DNA from 2 places in the Paeniglutamicibacter sp. ZC-3 genome. Region 2 is predicted to be linked to the other one. Evidence: riboswitches for the same ligand, from Rfam matches in the RefSeq annotation. Region 2 holds a riboswitch; the other holds the start of a gene.
What was found. Region 2 has a riboswitch for thiamine pyrophosphate ahead of thiM (hydroxyethylthiazole kinase). Riboswitches for the same ligand answer to the same signal wherever they lie in the genome.
Positions count from the first base shown of each region.

Region 1: it holds a riboswitch for thiamine pyrophosphate, as region 2 does, so the genes downstream of both, OIU93_RS10135 (ECF transporter S component) here and thiM (hydroxyethylthiazole kinase) in region 2, are expected to answer to the same signal.

Region 1 is NZ_JAOYTG010000008.1:553-8,099, forward strand. Features, by position in the region: gene OIU93_RS10125 (NUDIX domain-containing protein) at 1-92, shown strand, start outside; gene OIU93_RS10130 (ATP-binding cassette domain-containing protein) at 181-2,550, opposite strand; gene OIU93_RS10135 (ECF transporter S component) at 2,566-3,189, opposite strand; TPP riboswitch at 3,244-3,365, opposite strand; gene OIU93_RS10140 (DUF4235 domain-containing protein) at 3,436-3,696, shown strand; gene mnhG (monovalent cation/H(+) antiporter subunit G) at 3,796-4,203, opposite strand; gene OIU93_RS10150 (monovalent cation/H+ antiporter complex subunit F) at 4,203-4,466, opposite strand; gene OIU93_RS10155 (Na+/H+ antiporter subunit E) at 4,463-5,077, opposite strand; gene OIU93_RS10160 (Na+/H+ antiporter subunit D) at 5,074-6,702, opposite strand; gene OIU93_RS10165 (Na(+)/H(+) antiporter subunit C) at 6,699-7,163, opposite strand; gene OIU93_RS10170 (Na+/H+ antiporter subunit A) at 7,160-7,547, opposite strand, start outside.
Region 2 is NZ_JAOYTG010000017.1:29,780-37,326, reverse strand. Features, by position in the region: gene OIU93_RS15720 (uracil-xanthine permease family protein) at 1-770, opposite strand, end outside; gene thiD (bifunctional hydroxymethylpyrimidine kinase/phosphomethylpyrimidine kinase) at 850-2,379, opposite strand; gene thiE (thiamine phosphate synthase) at 2,376-3,035, opposite strand; gene thiM (hydroxyethylthiazole kinase) at 3,032-3,850, opposite strand; TPP riboswitch at 3,842-3,942, opposite strand; gene OIU93_RS15700 (aldehyde dehydrogenase family protein) at 4,070-5,533, shown strand; gene pgm (phosphoglucomutase (alpha-D-glucose-1,6-bisphosphate-dependent)) at 5,722-7,359, opposite strand; gene OIU93_RS15690 (M4 family metallopeptidase) at 7,451-7,547, opposite strand, start outside.

The DNA.
Region 1 (7,547 bases), on a different contig from region 2:
CCGACCCCATGCCGGAGCATGAACGCTACGTGCTGCAAAACCTTGCGGCCGGCACGTTGCCGGCCATCGCCTCGCTGGGCTTCACCGGGTAGCCCGGAGCACGCAGGGAAACAAACGGGGCCTTGCCCGTGCCCATCGCAAGATGCACCCGGGCAAGGCCCCGTCGTGTCGTTGGCCTGGCTAGCTCCAGACCAGGTTCCACGTTCCCACCGTGACGGCCGCCCAGGTGGCCGCGGCACCCAGCAGCAGGCCCGCGGCGACGATGACGGCATCCCGCCGCCCGTAGACAGAGGTCCGGAGCCAGGTCCGGGCATTGGTCCCGAAGCCCTTGGCTTCCATGGTCACCGCCAGCCGCGAGGCCCGGCGGATGGCCTGGACCAGCAGCCCGAAGACCTGTCCCAGGTTGGCGCGCAGCCGCTGCCCCGCCGAGCCCCGGCTGCCCACGCCGCGGGCGCGCCGGGCCATGCCCAGCGTGGTCCACTCCTCAATCAGCAACCCCAGCAGGCGCATGCCCGCCAGCGCCCCGAGCACGAAGCGGTGCGGAAGCCGCGCCTTCTGCGCCAGCGCGTTGGCCAGGTCCGTGGGGTCGGTGGTGAACAGCACCAGCACCGCCGGGATGGCAATCGCGAAGGCCCTGAGGCCCGTGGCGGCGCCGGCAGCCAGCGAACCCTCGGTGATGTCGAAGATTCCCAGGTCAAGAAGAACCGCGCCGGAATCGTTGCCCACCAGTGCGGTGCCCCAGGCCCCGAAGAGCGCCGCGAGCAGCAGCGGCCAGCCGCGAGCCAGGAAGCGCGGGATCGACAGCCCCGCCAGCGGCAAGGCCAGGAAGGTCGCCATCACCACGAGGGCGCTGCTGACCCAGTCCATGGAGGCCACCAGCGGGATCGTCGCCAGCGCCACCGCGGCGAGCTTGGCCAGGGGGTTGGCCCTGCCCAGGAAGCTGGCCCCGCCGCGCGCATCGGCCTCCAGCAACCCGGGCCGGACCGCGACGCCGGGTTCGCCATGCGCGGTCCCCGGGCTCTCGAGGACAAATTCGCCGGCACCGAGGGCACGGGCGAAATCCACGTCGTGGGTCACGGCGATGATTGCCGTGCCGCGCTCCAGTTCCTCGCGCAGCAACAACGCCAGCTCCCGCCAGGTGTTGGCGTCCTGGCCGAAGGTCGGCTCGTCAAGGATCAGGATCCGCGGGCCCGAAGCCAGGACCGTGGCCACCGAGAGACGTCGCTTCTCACCGCCCGAAAGCGTGAAGGGGTTCGCCTCGGCAAGATGTCCCAGCCGCAGCCGCGACAGCAGCGTTTCGACCCGTGCCTCGATCTCCCCGTCCGTGAACAGCGGGCCCCGGGTGCCGGGCTTGACCGCGTGGGCAGGCCCGAAGGCCAATTCCTCGCGGACCGTGTTGGTGACGAATTGGTGCTCCGGTTCCTGGAACACCGAACCGATGCGTCCCACCAGTTCGGTGGCGCGCCAGTGGTAGGGGCGGGCCTCGGAGCCGGCAGCCAGCTCCCCGGTGGCCAGCACGGTGCCGGAGGCCTGTGGCAGCAAGCCCCCGAGCGTCAGGGCGAAGGTCGACTTGCCCGAGCCGTTGGCCCCGCGCACGCACCAGGCCTCGCCGGCCGCGACGCGCAGGTCAAGTCCCCCGGCAGCGATTGATCCGCCGCGCTTCCGGGTGACCGCCAGCTCCTTGGCCTCGAGCAGCAGTGCGCCGCCATCCGTTGCGGCGGGCCGCACGTGGATCGACGGGGTGTATCCGGGGACCCAGACCCCGGCGGAGATCAGTTCCTCGCGCACCTTCCCGGGCCCGAAGAGCTCGTCGGGGGTTCCGTCGTGGGCGATGCCGCCGCCCGGTTCCAACACGATGACCCGGTCCATGTGCGGAGCCCAGGCCTCCAGGCGGTGTTCGACGATCAGCAGGGTCGCCCCGGTGGCATCCAGCGCCGCCAGCACCGCGTCGCGGACCTCCAGCACGCCGTCGGGGTCGAGGTTCGCCGTCGGCTCGTCCAGAAGGACCAGCCCCGGGCCCATGGCAAGGATCCCGGCGAGGGCCAGGCGCTGTTTTTGTCCGCCGGAAAGTGCGGCGGTGGGGTGGTCCAGCGGGACATCGAGGCCCACGGCATCGAGGGCATCGATGATGCGTTGGGCGATCTCTTCCGGCGGCACCGACAGGTTTTCGGCACCGAAAGCCGTGTCGTCCCCAACCCGGGCCTGGACGACCTGGGTTTCGGGGTCCTGTTGCATGAGCCCGACCAGGCCGCGGCCCTGGGCCGCGGGGATTCCGTCCAGCAGCAGTTCGCCGGAGGAATAGGCCTCGTCGTCTTCGTGCAGGACCCCCGCCAGGGCATAGAGCAGCGTGGATTTGCCGGCGCCCGAAGGACCGGCCAGGAGCACGCGTTCCCCGGCGCGGATATCCAGGTCAAGGCCGCGGAGCGCCGGCTCGGCGCGGTCGGCATGCCGCCAACCCCAGTTGCGGGCGCTGACCGAGACGGCCGTGGCCAACCGGCTGCCGGTGTCCGGGGCGCCGGCTTCACGATCCAGCATCGAAGGTGATGTCATGATGGTTGCCGCGTCCTAGCGAATGGCTTCGGTGGCCGCCTTGCGGCTGGCCAGGGCGCCCAGGGCACCGGTCTTGGCCAGGGCACGGGTGGCCAGGAAGGAGAGCAGCCCGGCAATGACGATGCCCGAGATGGTCATGAACGCGATGTAGGAGAAGAGCATGCCGGTGGTGTATTCGGGGAACCAGCGGAAGATGAAGGTGTCGTTGACACTGCCGAAGAGTCCTGCCGCGCCTCCGGCCAGCAGTGCCACGGGAAGGTTGAACGTGCGGTAGCGGAACGCGGCGAACACCAGTTCAGCGCCAAGGCCCTGGATCAGGCCGGAGGCCAGGACGGTCAGCCCGAATTCGGAGCCCATGAGTGCCGAGACCATGGCGGCGACGATTTCGCAGAAGAGTGCGGCACCGGGCTTGCGGATGATCAGCGCGCCGAGCACCGCAGGGAAGAGCCACATGCCCGAGACCAGGGAGGCGGAGGGCGGGAAGGCCAGGAACAGGAAGTCAAGCAGGTGGTGGGTGCTGTTCCAGGCCCAGAAGATGACGCCCGAGGACACGGCGATGACGGCCGCGATGACGATGTCAACGACACGCCAGGACGAGGTTGCCGGCTTGTGCCCGGCGGGCTGGTTGGTGGTGCTCATGGTGGTGATCCTCCTTGGATACAAGGAGGGGAGGGAAAACGCTACTTTGAACGCACCCCTGAGAACTCGACTTCCTTCGCCGGTACTAGCCGGGGCAGGTTCGAGGGTCTGCGGCTATCCGCACTCTCAGCGTCTTGGTGCGAATTTCTTCGCACGACGCTCCCCTGTCGTGATTGTTTCAGTCCTTTGATGTTACCTCAGGCTATGCTGGGGCAGGTACCGTTGCCGCAACATTTGGGAGTCCCCTTGAACAGCTTGATGAAACTCATCGGCCCAGCTATCTCGATCGCCGCCGGTTTCCTGGGTGGAAAAATCGTCGACAAGGCCTGGACCGGTTTCACCGGCCGGAAGCCGCCGAAGCATGGCAACGCGGAAGCGCAGGCCGAGGCCAGCCTGCGCCAGATCATTGGCTTCGCCGTCCTGTCGGCCACAACTGCGGCCCTGATCCAGGTGTTCACCGACCGCGGCACCCAACGTGCCCTGGCCCGGTTCGCCAAGAAGGCCTGACACCACAAACGCTTCAGGGGCCCACGGATATCCCGTGGGCCCCTGAAGCCTTTCCGGCGATCCTCCGCGCCTCGCGGGCAGGGTTTGGCGCCGCGGGAGTTAGTCGATGAAGTCGGTGCGGTCCCGGGGCCGGCCCTTGCCGTGGTCTTGTTCCTCGCGCTGGGCCGCGGCTTCGACGACGGCGGCCAGTTCGTCGGCCACGAGTGTCTCGCGCTTGAGGTGCCGCGTCCGGTATCCGGCGCGTCCCACCATGTGCGCGGAGACCGGCGCGGTGAGCAACTGCAGCAACCAGGCCAGGACCAGCACCGGCAGCACCGCCCAGGAACGCAATTCCAGCCCGAGCGCAGCCAGCAGCAGGAACAAACCCAGCACCTGCGGCTTGGTTGCCGCGTGCAGGCGCGAAAGCAGGTCCGGGAAGCGCAGCATGCCGATTCCGGCGGCCAGGGACATCAGGCAGCCGACGATCATGAACGTCCCGGCAATGATGTCGATGATGGTGTCAAGCATCAGGCGTTTCTCCGATCCGTGACGAAGCGGGAAACGGTGACCGAACCGACGAATCCGACCAGGCACGCCAGCAGCACGAAGACCAGGTTGTTGGTGTGTCGGTTGACTGTCATTTCCACGCAGAGTGCCGCGGAGATGATCAGCAGCAGGACATCGGTGGCGATGACGCGTTCCAGGATGGACGGGCCCATTGCCAGCCTGACGATGGCCAGGCAGGCGGCAATCGAGAGCGTGATGCCGCAGATCCACAGGACGATGATCATGAGGGTGCTCCGTCTTGGTTGTTCGGGGCCGTTGTTTCGGCGTTCAGCGCGGCCAGTTCTTCCTTGGTGCCCATCATGCGGATCAGCCGTTCCTCGATCAGCAGGACGGCCGCCCTGGCCTTCTCCACGCCGGCCTGGTCGTTGACGTTGAGCACGTGCAGGTACAGCGTGGAGGACCTTCGGTCCACCTCGACGACATAGGAGCCGGGCACCAGCGTCAGCACGTGGCCCACGAAGGTGGCCAGCAGGTCGGACTCGGTGCGCAGCGTGACGGTGATGACGGCGCTGGTGGTCCGCGGCCCGCGGAATATCGCCAGGAACATGACCTCGAAGCTGGCCCGGGTGATGTCGCGCAGGAAGGCGAGGATGAAGACGACTGCACGCCAGATGTTGAAGCGTCCCGAGAGGATGATCGGCGGCAGGCGGAAGACCCGCACCAGCAGCAGCGAGATCAGCAGCCCGAAGACCAGGTTGCCGACGGCGAAGTCCTGCCAAAGCGCGCCCCACACCAGGGTCATGCCGATCAGCAGCGGGATTTCCTGGCGCAGCGTGGAGCGTTGGCGATGGCCGCTCTCGTCCTTGGCGTCGACCAGTCGTTGTTCCGGACTCATCGTGCCTGCCCTTCTCCGGTGCCGAGGACGGCCTCGATGTAGTTGCCCTTGTCCAGCATTTCCATGGCCACCCTGTCGGTGAAGTCGAAGAGCGGTCCGGCAAACACCGTCAAGGCCACGCCCACCAGCACCAGGGCGGCGGTCATGGCGACCATGCCGTTGGGCAGCAGGGCTGCGTTGCCGCGGTCGGAATAGCGGCTTGCCGGCTCGTCCGCGACGATATCGTAGGTGGCGCCGCGCGCCGCGGAGACGCCCACCAGCAGCAGCGGGTCCGGGTCCACGGCGTCCTCGGCATTGCGCCAGAAGGCCCTGTTCCAGATGCGGGCGACGGCCAGCAGGGTCAGCAGCGAGGTCAGCAGGGAGACTCCCACCAGCGCCCAGGCCATCGGGGTGCCCAGCTCGGCACCTCCCTGGACCAGCCCCAGCTTGCCCAGGAAGCCGGAGAACGGCGGGATGCCGCCGAGGTTCATGGCGGGGACAAAGAAGAGCAGGGCCAGCAGCGGGGAGAGTTTCGCGAGGGATCCGAGCCGGTCGATGTTCGAGGTTCCGGCGCGGCGCTCAATGAGCCCCGCCACCAGGAACAGCGAGGTCTGCACCACGATGTGGTGGGCCACGTAGTACACGGTGGCGCCGAGTCCCAGCTGGTTGCCCACGGCCACGCCGAAGATCAGGAAGCCGATGTGGCTGGTCAGCGTGAAGGAAAGCATTCGCTTGATGTCGGTCTGCGCCACGGCACCGAGGATTCCAACCAGCATGGTCAGGCCGGCGACGACCATCAGCGCGTCGGAGAGCCGGTCCCCGGGGAAGAGCAGGGTCTCGGTGCGGATGATGGCGTAGACGCCCACCTTGGTCAGCAACCCGGCGAACACCGCGGTGACGGGCGCGGGCGCCGTCGGGTAGGAGTCAGGGAGCCAGAAGGACAGCGGGAAGACCGCGGCCTTGATCCCGAAGGCCACCAGCAGCATCACATGCAGCACCGTCTGGGTGCCAGGGGAAATCTCCGGCAGCTTTTGTGCCAAATCGGCCATGTTCACGGTGCCGACGGCCGCGTAGATCATGCCGATGGTGATCAGGAACAGCACCGAGGAGGTCACCGACACCACCACGTAGGTGGTTCCCGCGCGGATGCGCGCAGTGGTGCCGCCCAGGGTCAGCAACACGTAGGAGGCGGTCAGCAGGATCTCGAAGCCCACATAAAGGTTGAACAGGTCCCCTGCGAGGAAGGCGTTGGACACGCCGGCCACCAGGATCAGGTAGGCAGGGTGGAAGATCGACACCGGCCCGTCCTCGTCCCCGTCGGCCATGCCCTGGCTGGTGGCGTAGAGCAGCACCGCGAGGGAGACGATGGTTGAGACCACCAGCATGAAGGCGGAGAACCCGTCGACGACCATGGAGATTCCGAAGGGCGGCGCCCAGCCGCCCAGGGTGACCGAGTAGGTCCCGCCGTTCCAGACCGTGGCCAGCATCCAGGTCTCAAGGATGAGGGTGAACACCAGGACGCCAATGGTCACCGCGCGCTGGGTGCGGCGCTTGCGGCGCAGGATGAAGGCCAGGGCCGCGCCGAAGATCGGCAGGGCCACGGCAAGCGGGGCAAAGGAAACGGCGCTCAGTGGTGCGTCGATCATGCGCCGGGCCCCTTGTCGGTGGTGGTGTCAGTTGGCACGAAGTCGTCCCCCTCGAATTCGGTGGTGTCTTCCGGCACCGGCGAGTCTTCCTCGAAGTCGAAGGTCGACTGCTGGGAGACGCGAAGGTCCTCGACGTCGTCGGCAACCACGTCGGCCCGGGAAATCACCCAGGAGCGGTAGATGATGCCCAACATGAACGCGGTCACCGCAAAGGTGATCACGATGGCCGTGAGGATCAGCGCCTGCGGCAGCGGGTCGCTGTATTGTTCCGGGCCCAGCGCCGACTGGTACAGCGGGGCCTCGCCGCGGCGTCCGCCGGCGGAGAGGATCAACAGGTTCACCCCGTTGCCCAGCACCACGATGCCCAGCAGCACCCGGGTCAGCGAGCGTTCGAGCAGGAGGTAGATCCCGACGGCAAAAAGTACGCCCATCACTATGAGCAAGGTGATATTGGTGCTCAACGTCCCACTCCCGTCTCCGCGTCGGAAACCATGTCATGTGTGTCGGTGGGGCTGCGGCCCTCGGAACGGTCGTCGATTTCCGAGCCCAGGGAACGGAGGACGTCGATGACCAGCCCGACCACCACCAGGTAGACGCCGATGTCGAAGATCGTCGAGGTCACGAACTTCTGCTCCCCGAAGAGCGGCCAGGTGAATTCGATGGCGGCGGAGGTGAACATCTGGGCGCCGAAGAGTAGCGGTGCCGCCGCGGTGAGTGCCGCGAGCCCCAGCCCGGTGCCCATCAACGTTCCCGGGCTCACCGGCGTGGCCTCGGCCAGTTCAACCCGGCCGCCGGCCAGGTAGCGGATGGCCAGGGCCAGGCCGGCCAGCAGGCCGCCGGCAAAG
Region 2 (7,547 bases):
ACGGTCTTCACGTGGCCGATGTTCTCGGCGATCAGCACGAACACCACCGGCAGGAACACCAGCAGCGTGTCCAGGTGGAAGGTGGGGGCGGTGAACACCGGCAACCCGATGACCGGGGCGTCGGCGATGGGCTGGAAGTCGACCTGGCCCTGTGCCAGTGCCACCAGGTAGCCGATGACCAGGCCCAGCAGGATGGACAGCCGGCCCAGCAGGCCGCGGAAGAGCACCGCGGAGACCACGATGGCCAGCACCGTCGCGAAGGTGGTCAGCGGGAATTCCTGCATCGGCTTGAGCGTGGCCGAGGCCAGGTTCAAGCCGATCAGCGCGACGATGGTGCCCATGACCACCGGCGGCATCAGCGCGTGGATCCACCCGGTGCCCGATTTCTGCACGATCAGCCCGACGACGAACAGCGCCGCACCGGAGACCACGATGCCGCCCAGCGCGCCTGCCATCCCGTGCCCGGCCATGGCCGCGGAGACCGGGGCGATGAACGCGAAGGAGGAACCCAGGTAGCTGGGCACCCGGCCCGCGGTGATGAGCAGGAACAGCAGGGTCCCCACGCCGGAGAAGAACAGCGTAGTGGTGGCCGGGAACCCGGTGATCGCCGGAACCAGCACCGTGGACCCGAACATCGCCATGACGTGCTGCACGCCAATGGAGATGGTCTGCGGCCAGTGCAGCCGCTCGTTCGGGGCCACCACCGTTCCGGGGGAGATGGACTTGCCGTCGCCGTGCAGGTTCCAGCCAATGCCGAATCGGTTGCTCATGGGTGCCTTCCGGGCGCAGGGTGGGAAAAAATGCCGGGGGGCGCGCACGCGGCGCGCAAAACCCCCGTGTGCATTTTACTCACCCCACGGGCAGTGCGACACCCGCGGTGATGGAACCCACCCCGTCCCCGGCGCCGGGCGCATCGGCGGCCGTCTGCGCGAAGAAGTCCAGCTCGTGCACGGACGAGGCCTCGAAGGCGCGCCACATGGCCGCCCGCGTGGACTCGTCGGCCCGTGCGTGAACGCCCCGGACCAGTTCGATGGCCCGCGCCGTGACGTCGTCGAACTGAACCGAGGAATAGGTGGCCAGCCAGTCCGCGTAGGGGTGTGCCGGGTGGTTGGCCGCCGCCAGCCGCTTTCCCACGTCCTGGTAGATCCAGAAGCAGGGCAGCAGCGCGGCCGCAAGCACCGGGTAGTCGTCGCTGCCGGCCCGCAGGTGGTTGAGGTACGCGGTGGTGTCGTTCGAGGGCTCCGGGACCTGATCGGCGAGCCGGCCGCGGTGCAGCGTCATTTCCTCCTCCAGGCAGCTGGCGGCGCTTCCCGCCCAGAAGCGCTGCTCCTCGGTGGTCGGGGCGAGTTCCGAGGCCCGCGACATGACCCGCGCATAGCTGCGCAGGTACAGGGCGTCTTGGCCCAGGTAGTCCTCGAAGTCGGCGGGGGCCAGCGACCCGTCCTTGAGCCGGCGGATGAACGCCAGCTCGTCGATGCCCGCGCGGATGCCGGCGATCGCTTCCCACCAGTGCGCCAGCGGGTCCCGGGCCGGTGCCGGGCGCACCCCGTCCCAGAGTGCTGCCAGGTGGTTCACCGGGCCGTGCCCGCCGCCGACCGCCAGCTCGTCCGCCCGGGCAATCGCCTCCGACAGCCAGGCCTTGGCCTGGCGCAGCGCCTGGGCCCAGTCGCCGCCGCGGGCGTAGAAGGTCGCCAGGGCGGAGGAGAGCGAGCAGCCGGTGCCGTGGGTGTTGGGGGTGGCCAGCCGCGGCGAGGCGACCTCGAAGAGCACGCCGTCGGGAGAGATGAGGGCGTCCCGGCAGGTTTCGCCTTCCAGGTGTCCGCCCTTGGCCAGCACCAGGACCTGGTACTCGGCGGCAACGGAGCGCGCCTGGGCCACCGCCTGCTCCCAGTTCCCGGCCACGGGGCCGCGCCCCAGCACGGCAAGTTCCGGGATGTTGGGGGTGATCACGTCGACGTGGGCAAAGAGGCGCCGCAGCGCGTTGGTTGCCTCTGCATCCAGCAGCGAATCCCCGCTGGTGGCGACCATGACCGGGTCCAGCACCACCGCCGGGGCATCGGAGCCCGCGGCGGTCCGGATCCCGGCCAGCCAGCCGCCGAGCTCGTCGATGACCGCCGCGTTGGCGAGCATCCCGATCTTGATCGCGTCGATGGCGATGTCCTCGGAAACCGCGCGCAGCTGCGCCAGCAGGAAGCCGGCCGGCGGCACGTGCACGGCACTGACGCCGCGGGTGTTCTGCGCGGTCAGCGCGCTGATGGCAGCCATTCCGTAGCCGCCGGCGGCGGCGATGGATTTCAGGTCTGCCTGGATCCCGGCGCCGCCGGAGGGGTCGGAGCCGGCGATGGACAGGATGTTCTTCACGGTGTTCGGGGTGCTCATGGCTTGCTGCCCTCCCAGAGGGTGCGTAGGTTCCTGGATGCTTCGCGCGGGTCATCGGCGGCGCAAATGGCGCGGACCACCGCCACGCCGGAGGCCCCGGCGCGGGCCAGCGGGGCAACATCCGCGGCGTCGATGCCGCCGATGGCGATGACCGGGAGGTCGCTAAGTCCAACGGCGCGGGCCAGGCCCGCGTGGCCCAGCGGCTCGGGGTGGTCCTTCTTGGTGGGGGTGGCGTGCACGGCGCCGACCCCCAGGTAGTCGATGGTCCCCGGGGCAAACGCGTTGAGTTGGTTCGCGGTGCGGATCTCGCCATCGCCGGCCGCGGAGAGTCCCAGCACGGAGCCGGGGCCGATGAGTTCGCGCACCAGGTTTGCCGGCAGGTCGGATTGGCCGATGTGAACCCCCTGCACGTCGGCGCCGGAGGTGCGGGCGGCCAGGAACACGTCGACGCGGTCGTTGACCAGCAGTGCCGCACGCCCGGCGGTGTGGTGGGCGCATTCCATGACGAGGTCCACGAATTCTCCGGCCGGCATGTCCTTGCAGCGCAGCTGCACCGTCGTGATGCCTCCGTCGACCGCGGCCTTCACAATGTCGACCAGCGGACGTCCGGCGGTGGAGGCCGAGTCCGCGACCAGGTACACGCCGTAGCCGCTCATGAGAGCACCGCCGCGGCGCGCAGCTCGGCGGGGGAGATGGCTGCCAGCGCGTCCAGGAAGAGCGGGGCGAAGGTGCCGGGTCCCGCCGCGTGCTCTGCGGCGCGTTCGGCGGCGGCGGAGTAGAAGGCGTGCGCGGCCACCGTGGCCACCAGCGGGTCGGGGCCGGTGGACAGGAAGGCGGCGCAGACCGCGCCCAGCGCGCACCCGCCGCCGGTGATGCGGGTCAGCAGCTCGCTGCCGCCGTGCACGTACACGATGCGCACCCCGTCGGTGACGAGGTCAGCCTCCCCGGAGACAGCCACGACAGCTCCGCTGCTCCTGGCCAGCTCCCTGGCGGCGTCGGCCGCGGCGGCAACCGAATCGGTGGACTCGACCCCGCGCCCGCCCCCCGAGACGCCGGCCAGCGCCAGGATCTCCGAGGCGTTCCCGCGGATCACGCTCGGTCCGGCGGCGGCAAGTTCGCGGGCGAGCGAGGTGCGCACGCGCAGCGACCCGATCGCCACGGGGTCCAGCACCCAGGGCGTCGAGGCGGCGCCGGCGCCGGTAACGGCCTCGCGCATGGCGGCCGCCTGCTCGGTGTTCGGGGTGCCCAGGTTCACCAGCAGGGATGCCGCCACCGCGGCAAAGTCGCCGGCCTCCCCGGGGACGTCCACCATGGCCGGGGACCCGCCGACGGCCAGCAGCACGTTGGCGGTGAAGTTGGTGACCACGGTGTTGGTCAGGCACTGGACCAGGGGCGAGGAGGCGCGCAGCGCGCCCAGGGCACCGGCGAGCTCGCCGGGTGTTACAAGTCTTGAAGGCGCCATGGATTCCATGAGCAACATCCCTCCGCTAGTACGAACTAGATCAGGTTCTACGGGTTTCATCTCAGCCGGTCGCGTGCGCGCCGACACCCCGTGTCACTATGCGTGAGCCTATCCCACCGGGCCACGGGGCGGGAAAGCCGAGTCCGCGTCCTTCCTGCGCGAGGCGCCACCCCGCAACCAGGGCGCGGCGGCCTGTTGGAGATGCCGCGCTGGTCGTAGGCTCGGGACATGGGCACATCCGACACTCCACACAAATCAGCTGCGTCTCGCGAGTCGACGGCGCTGAACGAGCTCGAGCTTCCCGAGGTGGTGCCCGAACTCCCGGAAAACATCGTGGAGATCGTCGCCTCCATGCACGACGTGGTCGCCACCGGGCTGGCCCACCCGCGCCGCTTCCGGGCCTCGCAGCTCAAGGCGCTCGAACGGATGCTGGATGCCCACGAGCAGGATTTCACCGATGCGCTGGCCGACGACCTGGGCAAGGGCACCGTCGAGGCGAAGCTGACGGAAATCGACATGGTGCGCGCGGAAATCGACCACGCGCAGCTTCACCTCTCCGAGTGGATGGAGTCCAAGGCGGTGAAGATCCCGTTGGCACTGCATCCGGCGGCAGCCAAGATCGAGCCGCAACCCCTGGGGGTGGTGCTGGTGATCGGCGCCTGGAATTATCCGCTGCAGTTGATCCTCGCCCCGCTGGTTGCCTCCATCGCGGCGGGCAACGTCACGGTGCTCAAGCCCTCGGAGCTGGCACCGGCGACCTCCGCGGTGCTGGGCAGGCTGATCCCGAAGTTCCTCGACCACCGGGCCTGCGCCGTCGTCCAAGGCGGCGCATCCACCAGCAAACACTTGCTGGAACAGCACTTTGACCACATCTTTTTCACCGGCGGTGAGCGGGTTGGCAAGATCGTGGCCCGCGCCGCCGCAGAGCACCTGACACCCGTGACACTTGAGCTGGGCGGAAAGTCCCCGGCCCTGGTGATGGACGGATCCTCCGCCACGGTGGCGCGCAGGCTTGCCTTCGGGAAGTTCATGAATTCCGGGCAGACCTGCGTGGCGCCCGACTACGTGCTGGCGGTCGGCGATGCCGCCCGGGACCTGGAAAAACAGCTGGCAAAGGCGATCACCGGGTTCTACGGGAAGAATCCGCTGTCCAGCCGCGACTACGGCCGCATCGTGAACACCGCCCACTTCGACAGGTTGGTTTCCTACCTGGACCACGGCGAGATCCTCATCGGGGGCGGGTACGATGCCGACACCCTGAAGATCGAGCCCACCGTGATGGCCAACGTGGATCCGGACTCGCCGCTGATGCGCGAGGAGATCTTTGGCCCGATACTGCCGATCATCGCGGTGGAAAGCTTCGATGCGGCCGTGCGCTTCATCAACGCACGCCCAAACCCGCTGGTCGCCTACCTCTTCAGCGAGAACCCGCGGCTGCAGTCGGCCTTCGGGGACCAGGTGCGGGCGGGGGCCATCGTGCACAATGCGCCCAATGTGCACCTCTTCGTCCCGGGTCTTCCCTTTGGCGGCGTTGGCGCATCCGGCATGGGTGCATACCACGGGCGGCATGGGTTCGAGCGGCTATCGCAGATGCGCGCGGTGATGGGCAAGACGACAGTAGTGGACACGCTCAAGGCGCTCTACCCGCCGTACACGTGGGCGAAATCCAAGCTCATCGACAGACTCATGTAAGCATTCCGCAATCCGCATATTCCCCTGTGGAAGCCGCTTTTTGGCAGAACGTCCGGAATGCCGCAGTCAACCATGTAGGCCCGCGGGGCCCTCCCGCAGGGGGCGGCTCGCAGACCTCCATCCGTGCCACGCCGTGGTGCTTTCCGGGTGGCAACGCACCGGGAACACAACGGAACCTGCGGCCCCCTCTATCCGAGCACCGCGGAGACAATGTCCTTCGCCTCGGCCTGCACCCGGGCCAGGTGCTCGTCGCCCAGGAACGACTCGGCGTAGATCTTGTACTTGTCCTCGGTGCCCGAGGGGCGCGCGGCAAACCAGGCGTTCTGCGTGGTGACCTTCAGCCCGCCGATCTTCGCCCCGTTGCCCGGCGCCTCGGTCAGCCGTGCGGTGATCTCCTCTCCCGCCAGCATCTCGGCGGCCACGTCGGTGGCCGCGAGGTTCCCCAGCCGCGCCCGCTGCTCCCTGTCGGCCGGGGCGTCGATGCGCGCATAGCTCGGGGAGCCGTGCTCGGCTGCCAGCGCGGCATAGTGCTTCGAGGGGGAAGAGCCGGTGACGGCGGTGATCTCGCTGGCCAGCAGCGCCATCAGGATTCCGTCCTTGTCGGTGGTCCAGGTGCGTCCGTCGCGGCGCAGGAAGGATGCGCCCGCGGATTCCTCGCCGCCGAACGCCCCGGAACCGTCCAGCAGCCCCGGCACGAACCACTTGAAGCCCACCGGGACCTCGACCAGGGTGCGGGCCAGTGAGGCGGCAACCCGGTCGATCATCGAGGAGGAGACCAGCGTCTTGCCGATGCCCGACTCCGCGGACCAGCCGGTGCGGTGGGTGTAGAGGTACTCGATGGCCACGGCCAGATAGTGGTTGGGGTTCATCAGCCCGGCATCGGGAGTGACAATGCCGTGGCGGTCCGCATCGGCGTCGTTGCCCGTGGCAATGTCGAAGGAGCTGCGGGCGGCGATCAGCGAGGCCATCGCATCGGCCGAGGAGCAGTCCATGCGGATCTTGCCGTCGGTGTCCAGGGACATGAAGGCAAAGCGCGGGTCCACGCCCGGGTTGACCACGGTGAGGTCCAGCTTGTGGGTTTCGGCGATCGCGCCCCAGTAGTCGACGGCGGCCCCGCCCATCGGGTCGGCGCCGATGCGGATGCCGGCATCGCGGATCGCGTCCAGGTCCAGCGCGGAGGGCAGGTCGTTGACGTAGGAGGCCATGAAGTCAAAGGAGCCGATCTTGCCGCCCAGCCGCGCGGCGCCCAGCGGGATCCGCTTGACCCCGGCCAGCTTGGCCTCCAGCAGCTCGTTGGCGCGGTTCGCGATCCACGAGGTGGCGTCGGTGTCGGCCGGCCCGCCGTGCGGCGGGTTGTACTTCAGCCCGCCGTCGGCGGGAGGGTTGTGCGAGGGGGTGATGATGATGCCGTCGGCGCGCGGAGCGGCCGGGTCGGCGTTGTGCGCCAGGATGGCGTGGCTCAGGGCCGGGGTGGGGGTCCACCCGGTGCGTGCATCGGCCAGGATCGACACGTCGTTTCCGGCCAGGACCTCGAGCACGGTGTCCTGTGCAGGATCCGAGAGCGCATGGGTGTCCTTGCCGACGAAGACTGGTCCGGTGATCCCGGCGCCGCGCCGGTATTGGACAATGGCCTGGGTGATGGCGGCGATGTGGTCCTCGTTGAAGGAACCGTTCAGCGAGGTGCCGCGGTGCCCGGAGGTGCCGAAGGCCACGCGCTGGGCGGGGTCGGAGGGATCCGGGTGGATGTCGAAGTACGCGTCGCGCACCGCTGGGAGATCGATCAGGTCTTGGGGCAGTGCCGGGGTCCCGGCGCGAGGATGGGCCATGCCCCCCAGTTTCTCATTGATTGCGTTGCCGTGGCCGAAGACGCCGCGGTGCGGGTTCATGATTTCGTGTCGGGACCCGCTGTGCGTCGGGTCATCCCTGCTCGGCATCCTTCACCCGGGGGACCACGCCGACGGTGTCCCAGGCATCGGCCAGCGCAAGCTCCACATTGGAACCGGCACCGTGGTCG